Linked DNA regions of Limnospira fusiformis SAG 85.79. The main gene of each other region encodes a partner of the protein of the gene in region 2 in a complex. Links are inferred from orthologs where the notes say so. Each region holds a gene or a part of one and is shown on either strand. Other genes may lie near its edges.

What was found. The genes of interacting proteins can lie anywhere in the genome.
Region 1: the proteins of hisF (region 2) and hisH are in contact, whole or in part, in a crystal structure (PDB 6RU0), measured with the Thermotoga maritima proteins. The link is inferred for Limnospira fusiformis SAG 85.79 from one-to-one orthologs. Residues at the interface, in WP_004080486.1 of Thermotoga maritima: Met1, Leu2, Ala3, Arg5, Ser40, Glu41, Asp45, Glu46, Ala70, Glu71, Ile73, Asp74, Ile75, Pro76, Phe77, Asp98, Lys99, Ser122, Gln123, Glu161, Thr195, Leu196, Asn247, Arg249, Glu251; in WP_004080484.1 of Thermotoga maritima: Asn15, Arg18, Arg22, Arg117, Leu118, Pro119, His120, Met121, Gly122, Trp123, Asn124, Asn134, Gly135, Tyr136, Tyr138, Val140, Tyr158, Glu180, Lys181, Ser182, Ser183, Lys184, Ile185.

What each region holds. Positions count from the first base shown.
Region 1 is NZ_CP051185.1:1,810,456-1,816,500, reverse strand. Bases 2,744-5,606 are described here. They hold hisH (imidazole glycerol phosphate synthase subunit HisH), read right to left. Parts: upstream 4,569-5,606; coding sequence 3,918-4,568; downstream 2,744-3,917. Other genes in these bases: HFV01_RS30320 (tetratricopeptide repeat protein), read right to left, coding at 4,772-5,606; rsmD (16S rRNA (guanine(966)-N(2))-methyltransferase RsmD), read right to left, coding at 3,357-3,908; mazG (nucleoside triphosphate pyrophosphohydrolase), read left to right, coding at 2,744-3,376. In the rest of the region: HFV01_RS08625 (hypothetical protein), read right to left, coding at 342-575; HFV01_RS08615 (metal-binding protein), read left to right, coding at 1,787-2,476; more of mazG, read left to right, coding at 2,543-2,743; more of HFV01_RS30320, read right to left, coding at 5,607-6,045. UniProt on the Escherichia coli protein: IGPS catalyzes the conversion of PRFAR and glutamine to IGP, AICAR and glutamate. The HisH subunit catalyzes the hydrolysis of glutamine to glutamate and ammonia as part of the synthesis of IGP and AICAR.
Region 2 is NZ_CP051185.1:2,502,583-2,510,608, forward strand. The notes cover bases 4,948-7,819. They hold hisF (imidazole glycerol phosphate synthase subunit HisF), read right to left. Parts: upstream 6,841-7,819; coding sequence 6,055-6,840; downstream 4,948-6,054. Other genes in these bases: HFV01_RS11935 (hypothetical protein), read right to left, coding at 5,734-5,946; HFV01_RS11945 (alanine/glycine:cation symporter family protein), read right to left, coding at 6,882-7,819. Also shown: HFV01_RS11880 (hypothetical protein), read right to left, coding at 1-299; HFV01_RS11885 (hypothetical protein), read right to left, coding at 684-941; HFV01_RS11890 (hypothetical protein), read right to left, coding at 942-1,199; HFV01_RS30515 (hypothetical protein), read right to left, coding at 1,434-1,562; HFV01_RS11910 (hypothetical protein), read left to right, coding at 2,878-3,228; HFV01_RS11915 (hypothetical protein), read left to right, coding at 3,269-4,135; HFV01_RS11920 (hypothetical protein), read left to right, coding at 4,261-4,560; HFV01_RS11925 (hypothetical protein), read left to right, coding at 4,518-4,874; more of HFV01_RS11945, read right to left, coding at 7,820-8,026.

The DNA.
Region 1 (6,045 bases), 700 kb from region 2 along the record:
CCGTTAGACTGTTAGCCCAAAATACATAGACACCCCCTACAGTCAGAAACCATAGGGGGTCATTAAGTTATTGAGTTAGCTGTTAGGCTGTTAGGGTTTACGCCAACCATCATCGTCAATATCATCTCTGTTGATTGAGTTAGGTGGTAAACGCGTATCATGGTCATATATTTTGGGGCAGATTATACTATCTAACGAATATTTAAAAAACTCAAATAATATGTCTAAATTTTTATTGTCTTAATCTAGCTTAGACTCCATGATTTTATTACCTATAAATAAAGAAATTACCAAATAAAAAATAACAATTATCAATAATGCCACCTCTAGTATAATTAGATTCATTGTATTAATCTCCAAAAATAAATGGTCAACCACTTAATCCTCTCTAAGGGGTCAAATACTGCGTCAAAATTGCTATATGGCGGCTCGGCAATGATTTGATATTGATTAAGCCAAATAATATATTGTTTAACCATCATATTCTGTTGGGCATCATTGTATGCGTAAAATTTTAACCATCCCGCGATTTTCCAATCTACAGGAATTTGGTCCGCCTCAAATAATATCCTCACAAATTGGCTACCTGATATATCTGGAAATTTCTGACTACCATGTTTTGAATCATCCTCTTTGATGAAATATTGGTGATAAACTCAAAACCAATGAGTCTCAGATATATCATAGTTGTTAGGCATTATCTAATCTGTTTGATTACATGATCGTTAGCTGTATCGCACCATAAATCACCAACCCTTAAACCTGTAGGGCTTGTCGGTAAATTACTGAAATTAATTCTATGCCCTCTTATATTTCCATTAACATCTAATCTTGTTTGTGCTACTGTGGTTCCGATACCGACGACGTCAGCAATACTGACGGCGCCAAAGTCATCGATGCGTATGGGTTCGGAGCCAGCGGTTCAAAATGATATTGAGCCTAATCCATTTAGTCTAACAATTGGGTAGATGTACAAGTTGGGCAGGTAGGCATGGAAATTGAACCCGAGTCGGTTTTTACACCTCTATCATTAATATTAGGCACTACCCCCGGTAATTGCCTCCAGTTGAAAAGTTGTTGAGGGGTATCGGGTTGGTTCCGGTAGATGATAGTTTAGATTTGGCGATCGCACTTTTAATATCAGCCAGATGATAGCCCATAGTTTCCCCTCACCGGAGATTATGAATCAGACCCATAGATAACCGGATAGGCGATCGCCATACTTTCATAATCTGATACTGAAAGGCGGTCTGATATCTTTGTACGTTGATTCCCTAGCGGGTTCCCCCCCACCTACGGCTATCGTGTTGGCTTTGAAACATACCCTCCCCCCATAACCGGGAAAAGCACTCTTGGGGAAGTGACCGACGTGATAGCAGTCAATGGTGACGAACGAACCGATAGGCTTGCCATTGACAGGTATCACAAGGGAACTACCCTATCAGCGTCGGGTTTAGGGAGTGATATGGGTATTTGACAGATTGATTAAGTTGTGCTTGTTGACTGAGTAATCATCCTATTGACAGAATTATTTTCCTGTGCTAGGACTAGATTGTGAGTAATATCTGAGTAATTAGGTGCGACTATCGGGTTAAGTGAATCCCGGTTATCGCTGCTAGGATAAGGATTTCCCGAAAATGGGCGATACTGGACTTGAACCAGTGACATCCTGCTTGTAAGGCAGGCGCTCTACCACTGAGCTAATCGCCCTTTTGCATTCGATGTTTTCTATTGTAGCAGCAATCGCTAAAATAGGGAAGCTATTTTTGAAAAAAATTTTTGCGCTATGCCTTCTGGCAAAACCCACGATCGCATAACACTCTGGAGCTTGCCACTGGTGGCGGCTTTGACGTTTGGACAAACTCGCAGCAGCCATCTAACTCTCCTAGTATCTGGCAGTTTTCTATTTAGTGGCCTGATGTTTGGGCCAGATTTAGATCTAAACTCACGACAGTTTCAACGTTGGGGGTGGTTCCGTTGGCTATGGGTTCCCTATCAAAACAGTTTACATCATCGCTCGTTTCTGTCCCACGGGCCTTTTATTGGGACGGCTTTACGGGTTCTGTACTTGTTCACCTGGCTAGGCGGTTTTGGTCTGATTATGACTATGGCGATCGAGTTTCTGTTTCCGGTAGAGTGGACGCTATCGAGTTTAGCAGGGGAACTATGGCAATTTCTGTTAAACCACTCTATGGAATGGATCGCTATCTTCTGCGGTTTAGAAGTCGGTGCTATGAGCCACTATCTATCTGATTGGGGGTCATCTATTTATAAACGTCTTCAAAGCCAAGGGGTATATGGACTGATACCACCATCGGCTCTAGTCAAAAAACCGAAAAATAGCACCTCGCGGCGGTCTCGTTCCAATTCGTCGTCAACTTCCCCTAAAAAAAAAGCAGTCGTCGTTCTAGCAATTCCTCGACTGTGGGAAACTCCCGCAAACAATAGCATATATCCTAACTGTTGGGAGCAATAATGGGCATATATACTGTAGCCTTTTATCAGTGAGTCAAATTTGTATAATCCGACCCTATTAATCAATATGTCTGAATCTAGTCATAATCAACGGGAAAACGACACCCTAAATGCCTTGCAAGAACTAATTGATGTGGTGGCTAAATTACGATCGCCTGATGGTGGGTGTCCTTGGGATTTGGCTCAAACTCCCCAAAGTTTAACCCCTTATATTCTGGAAGAAGCCTATGAGGTAGTTGATGCGATCGCTACGGGAGACCCAAAAGCGATCGCTGATGAATTAGGAGATTTATTATTGCAAGTAGTTCTCCAGGCTCAAATTGCCAGCGAATCTCAGCAATTTTCCCTGGCTGATGTGGCGGCTGGTATTACGGAAAAACTCATCCGCAGACATCCCCACGTTTTCGCAGATGTGAAGGTTGATAGCGTCGAAGAAGTACACGAAAACTGGGAAGCTATTAAGGATAAAGAAGCGGGAAATCATCAAGATTCCCAGTCTTTGAGTGCTAAATTAAACCGTTATTCCCGACAACTTCCGCCTCTCATAGCAGCTATGAAATTATCTAAAAAAACGGCTGCTGTTGGCTTTGAGTGGGATAATATTGAGGGGGTTTGGGATAAGTTTCATGAGGAATTGGCGGAATTTGAAGAAGCCTTACACCACCAAGATAAGGCAGAACAACAAGCGGAATTGGGAGATATTTTATTCGTGTTAGTCAATTTAGCTCGTTGGTATGATATCGACCCTCATGAAGCACTACGGGAGACTAATCATAAGTTTATTCGCCGATTTTCTATGGTAGAGGCAGCCTGCGATCGCCCTTTAGCAGACTACACCCTAGCGGAATTAGATGTCTTATGGGATAGGGCTAAAGCTATCATTAAGGAACAGGGGAATTAATCGGTTCATAAAAGGCGATCGCACATCCTCCGTAGACTTTTTGGCGGACGATCGCTAAACCGGAAACCTCTACCATTTCTCGTTTTGGGTCATGTTCAGCAATTAACTCTCCTCCGGCGGCGAGTAGGGAATATTTGGCGATCGCTTCTAGGACAGGTTCATATAAATTGGCTGTATATGGTGGGTCAAAATAAATGCGATCGAACTCCTCGGCGGCTAAGGATTTTAGCCGTTTAACTACATCTCCCCGTAGGACGCGAAACTGTTGTTCTGGTGTAGCCACTTGCTGCCAATTTTGCTTAATAATTTGACAAGCTGACCCCGACTGTTCGATCGCCACTGCCATCGCCGCCCCACGACATAGGGCCTCTGCCCCCATTGACCCACTACCAGCACAAAGATCCAGCCAACGACATCCAGTAATGTCCTGCCAAATATTAAACACGGCTTCCCTGACCCGTGAGGGAGTAGGTCGGGTATTTTGTCCGGGGAGGGTTTTTAGTTGGCGATTACCATAAATTCTCAAGGCCATCTGTGAACACTATCCCATCGAAGTAATTACCTTCTGAGAAGAGTTCACCAACTGCACAAAATTAGATAATAATTGCAGTCCGGCGACTGAGGATTTTTCGGGGTGGAATTGTACCGCCATCACATTTTGGTAAGCGATCGCAGCAGTGACGGTTTGGCTTCCGTGGGTGATAGTGGCGGCGGTAATTGTCGCATCAGCCGGATCGACATAATAGGAATGCACAAAATACACCCAGGGATTATCTCCTAAATTTTCCCAAAGACTGACTGATGGTTGAGTAAATGTTAGTTGATTCCAACCCATGTGAGGAATAGTCAGTCCGGGTTCGGATTTAAACCGTCGCACTTTACCTGGAAAAATTCCTAACCCGGGTTCGTCCCCTTCTTCCCCGGACTCGAACAAAATTTGCAACCCTAAACAAATCCCCAAAAATGGCACACCGTCCGCAATTACCTGTTTAATGGGTTCAATGAGATTACGCGATCGCAGATGTTGTACCGCCGGGTCAAAAGCCCCTACTCCTGGTAAAAGCACACCATCAGCCGCACTGATCACCTTTGGATCATCGGTAATTTCTGGGGTTCCTCCTGCATTTTCCAAGCCTTTACAGACGGAGTGCAGATTACCCATATCATAGTCAATTACTGCGATTCTCGCCATCTCTATCCCTCAAGCCACCATTTGATATTATCTCATATTTACGGACAATTTGGGAACATTTTAGAGTTGATGATGATTTCAATCATTACAGCTTGTTCACCAGTCGCTTAATATATTGCCCTCACCCTAAATCTGGATCCCAAAGAGGGAGAGGGACTTTGAGATGTGATCAGATGATTTCTGAACAGGTTGTAATTGATGGCTCAGTTGGCGGTTGGCTGTTGACTTTTCAAATCCAAGATTAAGGCTTGATTATAGGCATCGGTGGCTTCTGCATCGCGGTTTAAACCCTCTAAAGCTAATCCCCTTTGATGCCACACTTCTCGGTCTTTGGGGTCGGCATTTAGGGCTTTATTTAGGGCTATTAATGCCTGTTCATAAAGGCCCAAATGATTTAAGGCTATCCCCGTGTCTAACCAGCCATTTAGTTGATTGGGGTCAATGGCGATCGCCTTTTGCGCCGCCTCTAATGCTTGTTGATATTCCCCTAAATTCCGCAAGGCTACACTTTTTTCTATCCAAGACCAATAGGCGTGGGGATTAATTGCTAAAGCGCGATCGCTTGCTTGTATAGCATCCCGATAACGACCCAAACCTCGCAACACCCAAGCGCGACTTTCCCAGGCTAAATGGGAGTTAGAATTGATTACTAAGGCGCGATCGCAACTCCCCAGGGCTTCCGGCATTCTGTCTAAAATACGCAACACCCGACAACGATAAAGGTGGGCATCAAAATAGTGAGGATTTTTGGCAAGGGCTTGATTATAGGCACTTAGAGCCTGTTCATAATCACCTTTATGGCGCGATATTTCTCCCTGATTAAACAATTCAGTAGGTGTGTAGTTAGATATAGCTGCTTTCTGCCATCTCTCCGTAGCCCGTTGATAATTGCGGGCGATCATGGTATTCTGAGGGTTGATACTGAGGGCGCGACTGTAGGATTGTAGCGCTTCCTGGTGGCGTGATAATCTCTCTAAAGCATAACCTCGATTATTCCATACCCACTCGGAATTATCATCAATTTCCATAGCGCGATCGCAGGCGTTTAAAGCATCCTGAAACTCCTGTAAGTTATTCAAAGACCAGCAGCGACCATTCCAACTATGGACATAATTAGGATGAATCGCAATAGACTTATTATAAGATTCTAAGGCTTCCCGATATCGCCCTAATTTATTTAAGATGTTGCCTCGTTGATGCCAACTCTGATATGACTGAGAGTTAATAGCGATCGCCGCCTCGCAACTTTTTAGGGCTTGATCATACTGTTCTAAATGATATAATGCTGAACAGCGACCCTCTAGGGCTTGCAGATAATTGGGGTTAATATCCAAAGCCAGATTATAGGCGGCTAAGGCTTGATCATATTGTTGTAAATCCAAAAAATTCTGACCTTGACGGCGTAATTTTACCGCCTCTGACCAGGGCGCACTAACTCTTAAACCATCTGATGGTCGGCTAAATTTTGCTTCTTGAG
Region 2 (8,026 bases):
ACTTTGGTTTTTCTAGGGTCCTGATACATCGCCAAGACACTACCTTCACCTAAGTCGATTTTAGCTTGTTCAAATTTATCAATTAATTCCCAGTTAAGTATTTTCACTTCACTGATATACATTTTGCTCTCTTTAATTCTTTTCGCATTTTCCCTACCGCCAAAACCTTTTCTTTCCTCGAAGGTAATAGGATACACGATTTTAGCGTCAGTTAAATCAACTAATTGTTTACAGATATTTTCTGCCTCATTTTGACTAGATTCATTCATAAAAAACGCAAATCTTCTGCCATTACTCATAGTACAAGTAACCTTAATATTCCCTTTAGTAAATGCTGATTTACTGGGTTGAGTAAATATCCTTTGTCACCTATCCCATGTAATTTTATCCCTACTAACCGACGGTAACTCTATTTGAGTTTTTGGCAGTGTTGACCGCCTATCTTTAGTCCAGTATGGTGGTTTTTCGTAGTTGTACAAAACCAAAGTTAACTGTATTTTAAGATTAGCTGACGTACTGATTTCCCGAAAATCACCTGACCCCATAAATTGACCTATATCCCTATTCCCTAGTATTTCAGTTTGAGCCAATGTACTCGCAACATTTTCCGGCAAATTTCTCAAAGATGACACAAGTCTGAATCTTTCTCCACCAGCTTATACTACAGCATTAACTAATTGTTGTTATCTATTTTCTTCTATTCTTTGCAGTGCCATATATTCATCTAAACCTTGAGCGACTAAGATGATAGCTTCTTTACAGTTATCGCTAAACTCATCCCCGAATTCCTCGGAACTGTCTTGGTTCCAAATAGTGTTTATATTTCCATCATATTTTTCTGGTAATTTCTCCCTAGCTTCCCTTCTCTGTTTTCCCAAAGACCATTCTTCACCTTTTTCTTCACCCCATTTTTCAATCGTTCCTTTACCACCAGGAACCATTTAAACAATAGACCTTGCTAGTGTTGTTGGGCTTTTTGTTAAAAACATTTTAACAACCCATCTACCGTGTTTAAATAACGTCCATGCTATTGCTTTCATAGCCATGTTAAATGACTGTTTAACGCATGAACCGAATGCTGTAGATACTTCCATAAGCATTTCAGGCCCCTTGCTTAATGCTACGTGCATAGCAGCCGCTTTATTGATAAATGCAAGACCTGCTACTGGTAAAACACCACATACTAATTTCCCAGCCATATTACCTAAAAACCCAGCCGTGGTGGTTATAAATTGTCCGGCAATATTTGGGATGTTTCTATCAATATCACTATCGCTAATATTCCCATTAAAATTCCCAAAGCTGTCCCAATTAGAGGTAATAAATCTCGCTACTTTCTCAAAGCTAAAGTTAGATAAAAACTTAGTAATTCCTTCCCATAGCCAACCTCCAAAACTTTTGCCCCATTCAACAACTTTACCAGTAAATTTGGCTCATAATTTGCCAAACCAACCCATTTCCTGGGTAGATGTTCTTTGGGCTAAATTAACTTGTCTAACGCCATTTCTACCTATACTGCTACGGGTTTGACGACTAGACAAGCTACGAGTACTCCTTAGCATTCTTGCACTTCTGGCAACCATTACAAAGTCCCTCTTAGTGGGTTATCGCCATCAATCAATTCGGTTTCTATCTTGATATCAGGAAAGTCTTTTTTCAGTAATTCTTGTACTTTTTCGGTTTCCTCTTCTCTGATATCATCCTGTTTTTTCATTGAATCATATAACCGCGTTAAATCGGCTAATATGTCTTTTGCTGGGTCATTACTGTTCACCTGTAAAGTACCTTGAGCGCGTAAGCAAATATTTATTGAATTTGATTTAATGTTGTTTGTAATGTTTCTTTTGCATCCTTCTGGTTGGTAATCTTAATTTTGCTTTCATTGGGTTCCAGTAGCTCCTCAAAATTATCAGCCTCCGGGGTAAATGCTGTTTTAATTGTTTCATATTTTTCCTCGGTAGCGAATCCCAAATCATCAATTATTTCAGATACTTTCCTACCAGCTTTAAAAGCGGCAGCATGAGCCAAACCTGCTTCATGTAACGCCGTTAAAACAGCGTTTTTTGTAACCTGATGAGAGATAGCAATTTCCATTACCATACCAAATATTTCAGCAATTGATTCAGCTAAGTTAGGTAATTTGATTTCGGCTTTTTCTTCGGCTTTGGTCATGAGATTGACATCATCAATCTCTACTTTAACTTCAAATTCACCCCATCTTTCGTCATCTATGTCAAATCTGTACATTAGCCATTCTGGCAATGTGTTTATTCGTTTAAGAAACAAGATGTGTTACAAGGTTCTATAGACTTACAGATATTTGATGGGAACCTAGCCACAGAAAACGGGTTAAATCTAGGTATCATAAAACTCCCTTATTATGGGGGAATCCATACCGAAAATTTATTAATCGAATTGATTACCAATCAGACAGAAGGATTAGCTATAGATTCACATTCTGTATGACAAGCTAGATGTTTAAATCAATTACACAATAATGATTCAATTAATATTTTTGGTATGGCAGAATACCAACTTGATACCTTACCCAAAACACCATCATTAACTCAACCCGAAAATTTTGGGATTTCCGTAGGTAATACCCCTACACTTATCCGCGCAGCCAATACTTAGAGATATCGCTTACACCTACAGAACACGGGTAGCGTTGGGGTTTGGTTTAGTCATGGACACATCAGCAATTGCATACCAGGTCAATGTTTATGGCTACCGCCTAACACTGCATGGGATGACGAGTTAAAATCTACTGCTAGTATCTACGGGATAACAGAGGATAGTGTTTCGCAGATTGTCGGGTTAGAGCAGACAATCACTTACTAACCGGCTACAATGGAATTATTTAGGAGGTAGGTGATTATGAGTTTTTCGGTTTATAGTAGCGCTCTAAATTTAGACACTCTCAATATTACTGCTAAGATACCGGGTACTCCCGTTACAACCGCTATTAGTTTAACGGCTAATACAGTTGCCGAATTAGTGGCAGTAAATGCTAACACAAACGGGCGTAATGTATTTATCAAAAATCGGTATAATGTACCCGTTCATTTCATCTTAGAACCCACAAAAAATACCGTAGCTAATGCCGCATTTTCTGTGAAGCCGGGTGATACTGTTATGCTCACTATTGGCGCTAGTAAACTACAAGCTATTGCCGAATCAGTTGCTGATATTTCAGTGACCTTGGTTGAGCTGGTCACTGTAGATTAAATAGTTGGGGGATAATCCCCCTTTTTTCGGAATCTTTATTATGACTAATTTCAATATTTACTCTAGTAAATTTGGGCAATCAACCGATGACTTGCCAGAAGCTGAAGTTAATCTGTATTTAACTAATGAACGGATACAAGCAGTTATTGACTCAAATACTAATTTCGCGCCATCCGGTCACGGTCATATATGGGGCGACATCAGTAGTGCGCCTGCTACCGCAACCAGGTGGCCTACTTGGTCTGAAGTTACAAGTAAACCGACAACGTTTACTCCATCAGAGCATACACATTCAAACATTACATTAACCGCAGGAGATGGTTTATCAGGAGGAGGAACATTAGCAGCTAATAGAACAATTAATGTAGATTCAACTGTAGTAAGAACTACAGGCAATCACACTTTCACAGGAATTAAAACATTTAACATAATAAATAATCCCGTATATTTTTTAAATAATGAAAGTTGTTTTGATAAAAATATGCTTATTAATTTTAATGTTTGGAGGGGGTTTGACATACGCCGGATAGGGTCTACTGCTGGTTCGGCAAGTTTAGTACTAAATAGTAGAGTTGGAGGAAATAGCTGGGCGTTTTCTCATCAGGGAAATTATTCTATGCGACTTGAAGCAGAGGCTAATCCTAGAGTATTTATATATCATGGTATTAATTTTCTTGAAAGTAATGTTTGGCGAGGTGCTCCTAGCGATAGATATGCAATACACTTATATAACGGGCAGACATATTTTATGAAGCACTCAACTCTTTCATCATCTGGAGTACATACTAGATTTAGAGTAGGAGGCACAAACGTATCTTTGATTAACGATAGTGGAGATTATGTTAAAGGTTCTTCGGATATGAGATTTACAACAGTTTTTAATGAGAGTATTAATAGCTTAGATTGACTTCAAAAATTATATTTAATTAAATTTAAATATAATGAGTTAGCAGCCATGGATTTTCTACACAATAAACTAAAATCGGTTTAATCGCACAAGAAGTTCAAGAGCACTACCCGGATGCAGTTTAAGTGGTTCAAAATGACCACACAGATAGCCCTGAAGTTGACGACAAAAAAATAGATTATCTGACGATTCTTTATGAAAAATTAGTTCCTTTATTAGTGGCAGGGATTCAAGAATTATCTCAAAAATTAGACGCACTAGGTAAACCCACAGCATCTACAAATGGTAAGATCAGTAATTTACCGACAAGCCCTATCGGTTTAAGTGTAGGTGATTTATGGTGTGACACGGATAACGATAATGTAATCAAGCAGGTGAGATCATGTCTAACAAATATGATATATCTGAAACTAATTGGTTTTTAGCTTACAACCAATACTTACTCAAAGAGGATGATACAGCACACGGAAGTAAACGATTGCCAGATATATCAGGTAGCAAATTTGTGAGGATATTATTTGATGCAGACCAAGTTTCTATTTATGGGAAAATGGCAGGATGGTTAAAATTTTACACATACAATGATATGAAGCAGAATATGATGGTTAAACGTGAAACTATTTGGCTAAATGAATATCAAATAATTGAATCACCACCATATAGTAATTTTTACGCAATCTTTGAACCCTTGGAGAGGATTAAATGGTTTACCCTTTATTTTTGGAGATTAATGCAATGAGTATAATCATACTAGAGGTGATGTTATTGATAACTGTTATTGTTGATTTTGGCATTTATTGATAGGCAATAACATAGGGGTGAACTGATTATGTTGGTATCGGTTTCTGCTCGGTAATTGTCACCAGTTGAAAAGTTGTTTAGGGGTATCGGGTTGGTTCCGGTAGATGATAGTTCAGGTTTTGCGATCGCACATAGGTTTACCTATAGGTCTAGTCCATAGAAAGACAGCCTAATATCTTTGTACATTGATAAATTAATAAGTCCCTTTCTATGGCTACCTACGGCTATCATGTTGACTTTGAAACATACCTCCCCCCCCAACCAGAACAAGCACTCTTGGGGGTGCGACCGACGTGATAGCAGTCAATGGTGAGGAACGAACCGATAGGCTTGCCATTGACGGGTATCACAAGGGAGTTACCCTATCGGTGTTTGGTTGGGGGGTGGTATGAGTGTTTGACAGATTAATTAAGTTGTGCTTGTTGACTGAGTAATCATCCTATTGACAGAATTATTTTCCTGTGCTAGGACTAGATTGTGAGTAATATCTGAGTAATTAGGTACGACTATCGGGTTGAGTGTTTCCCGGTTATCGCCGTTAGGATAAGGGTTCAACTGAAATGGAGCTAAGCGGACTCGAACCGCTGACCCCTGCAATGCCATTGCAGTGCTCTACCAACTGAGCTATAACCCCGGACAAGACATCTTTTAATGTATCACAGGATGATTGGTTAAGTCAATGATTTTGGCAAAAATTTTTTGATAGCCTCGCCCAGAGGCAGGAAAATCGATCGCCCCCCACTGGTAATGGTCGCCCCACGGGGTCTAAAGGTGGGACTGTAGGCGATCGCACCAGATCACATATAGGAGTAAGCATGATGAGACATTTGGGTAAGGTGGTCGATACACGAACCCATGAGAAAATAAACCACAACCATAGCGACGGCGGAAATAGCCACTAATATACCAGCCAGGACAAAGGAAGACTCTCGATATCGAGCCGCTTGCTGCATCAGATGTACAGACCAGGCCACCAGAGCTATATCAATTATTAGAATAGGAATCAGCATAAGTTACGTTTTGTAACATTTCTTCCATTCTAACAGGAGTTTCGTAACTGAGCCGGTAATGCGGAAAATTTAATCTTTTGTTTAGGTAAAACTCCCGTGGGGAAACCATTAGACGTGGGGGAGTGCGTGGGGACGGACGGGAATATGGCGAGTGGCGAGATAGGATTTGATTTCAGCGACGCTTAACTGTCCGTAATGTAACAGAGAAGCCAATAAAGCCGCCTCGGCGCGTCCCTCGGTTAAGGCTTCGTAGATATGCTGAGAGGTTCCCGCGCCCCCAGAGGCAATCACGGGAATTTCGACACTTTCAGCGATAGTCCGGGTTAATTCCAGGTCATAGCCTGCTTGTGTGCCGTCTGCGTCCATACTGGTGACCAGAAGTTCTCCCGCGCCTCGTTGCGCCAATTCTTTCGCCCAAGCGATCGCATCAAGTCCGGTATTTTCGCGACCACCACGGACAAAAACATCCCAACCGGGATTATTTGGGTCAGTGCGCCGACGGGCATCAATAGCGACTACAATACACTGAACACCAAAGCGATCGCTGGCTTTATTGATTAAATCTGGGTCACGGACCGCCGCCGAGTTAATGCTGACCTTATCAGCCCCCGCCCTTAACAAATTTTTAATCATTTCTAAGTTTTGGATACCCCCCCCGACGGTCAAAGGGATAAACACCTGTTCAGCGGTACGATAGACCACATCAATAATGATATCCCGGTCTTCATGGGTAGCGGTAATGTCCAGAAACACCAATTCATCAGCCCCCGCGTCATTATAGGCGGCAGCCAATTCCACCGGGTCGCCAGCGTCTTGGAGATTAACAAAATTCACACCCTTGACCACCCGACCGGCTCTAACATCTAAACATGGTAAAATGCGTTTAGCAAGCATAGCAACTCCTCGATTATGGGGCAAAAAATTCCTTTTCTAGTTTAACTGTTTTGGGCGACCTGATTAGATGTTGTTAATTTTTGCCAATAGTCAGTCAAATCTCGCGCCACTGTGGGGGCTAGAAAATATAGTCCCAATAGATTAGGAATTGACATGGTTAGATACATGGCATCACTGAATTTAATCACCGCTTGAGGATTGACGATCGCCCCTAAAAATATGGCGGTTAAAAATAGGAGTTTATAAATAATCGCCCAGCGTTGTCCTAATAAATATTGCCAACACAATTCCCCATAATATCCCCAGGCTATCATCGTGGAGAAAGCAAAGCAAAATAAAGCGGCAGCCAACACATAAGGGAACCAATGAATCACGGAACCAAAGGCGGCGGATGTGATTTCTGCGCCTCCTAAATTAGCCCAGGCGGGGTTATTATAGGCTCCGGTAATAATGATAACTAAGGCGGTCATATTGCAGATAATGACGGTATCAATTAATGGTTCCAGGGTGGCGACTATTCCCTCTCGGATAGGTTCATCTGTGCGAGCGGCAGCATGAGCGATCGCCGCAATTCCCAAGCCCGCCTCATTAGAAAAAGCCGCCCTTCTAAACCCTTGAATTAAGGCTGCCAAACCTCCCCCCACGACAGCTTGAGCGTCAAAAGCGGAGGCGAAAATAGTAGCGATCGCATCAGGAATTTTTGCCCAATTGACCAGCAGAACCCACAGCGCGGCCATTACATATATAGCACACATGACCGGAACCAGAACGGCGGTAATTTGAGCTATACGGCGAATACCCCCAATAATGACCAATCCGACCAAAAGCACCAAAACGGAGCCATAGAGCCACCCCTGAGAGGCGAATACGGGAAAAACTCGTGCGATCGCGACCTTAGACTGATTAGCTTGAAAGATGCTGGAACTCCCCAAGGCAGCGGCGATCGCCAAAACAGCAAACATAGCCGCCAAAACCCGACCCAAGTTTTTTTGTCCCAAGTCCTGTAAACCCGCCGATAGATAATACATAGGACCCCCGGCGATCGTACCATCTGGGTTAACGAGGCGGTATTTTTGAGCGAGGGTACATTCCACAAATTTACTACTCATTCCCAGAAAACCGGCGAGAGTCATCCAAACCACAGCCCCCGGACCTCCCAAACCAATAGCGATCGCCACTCCCGCAA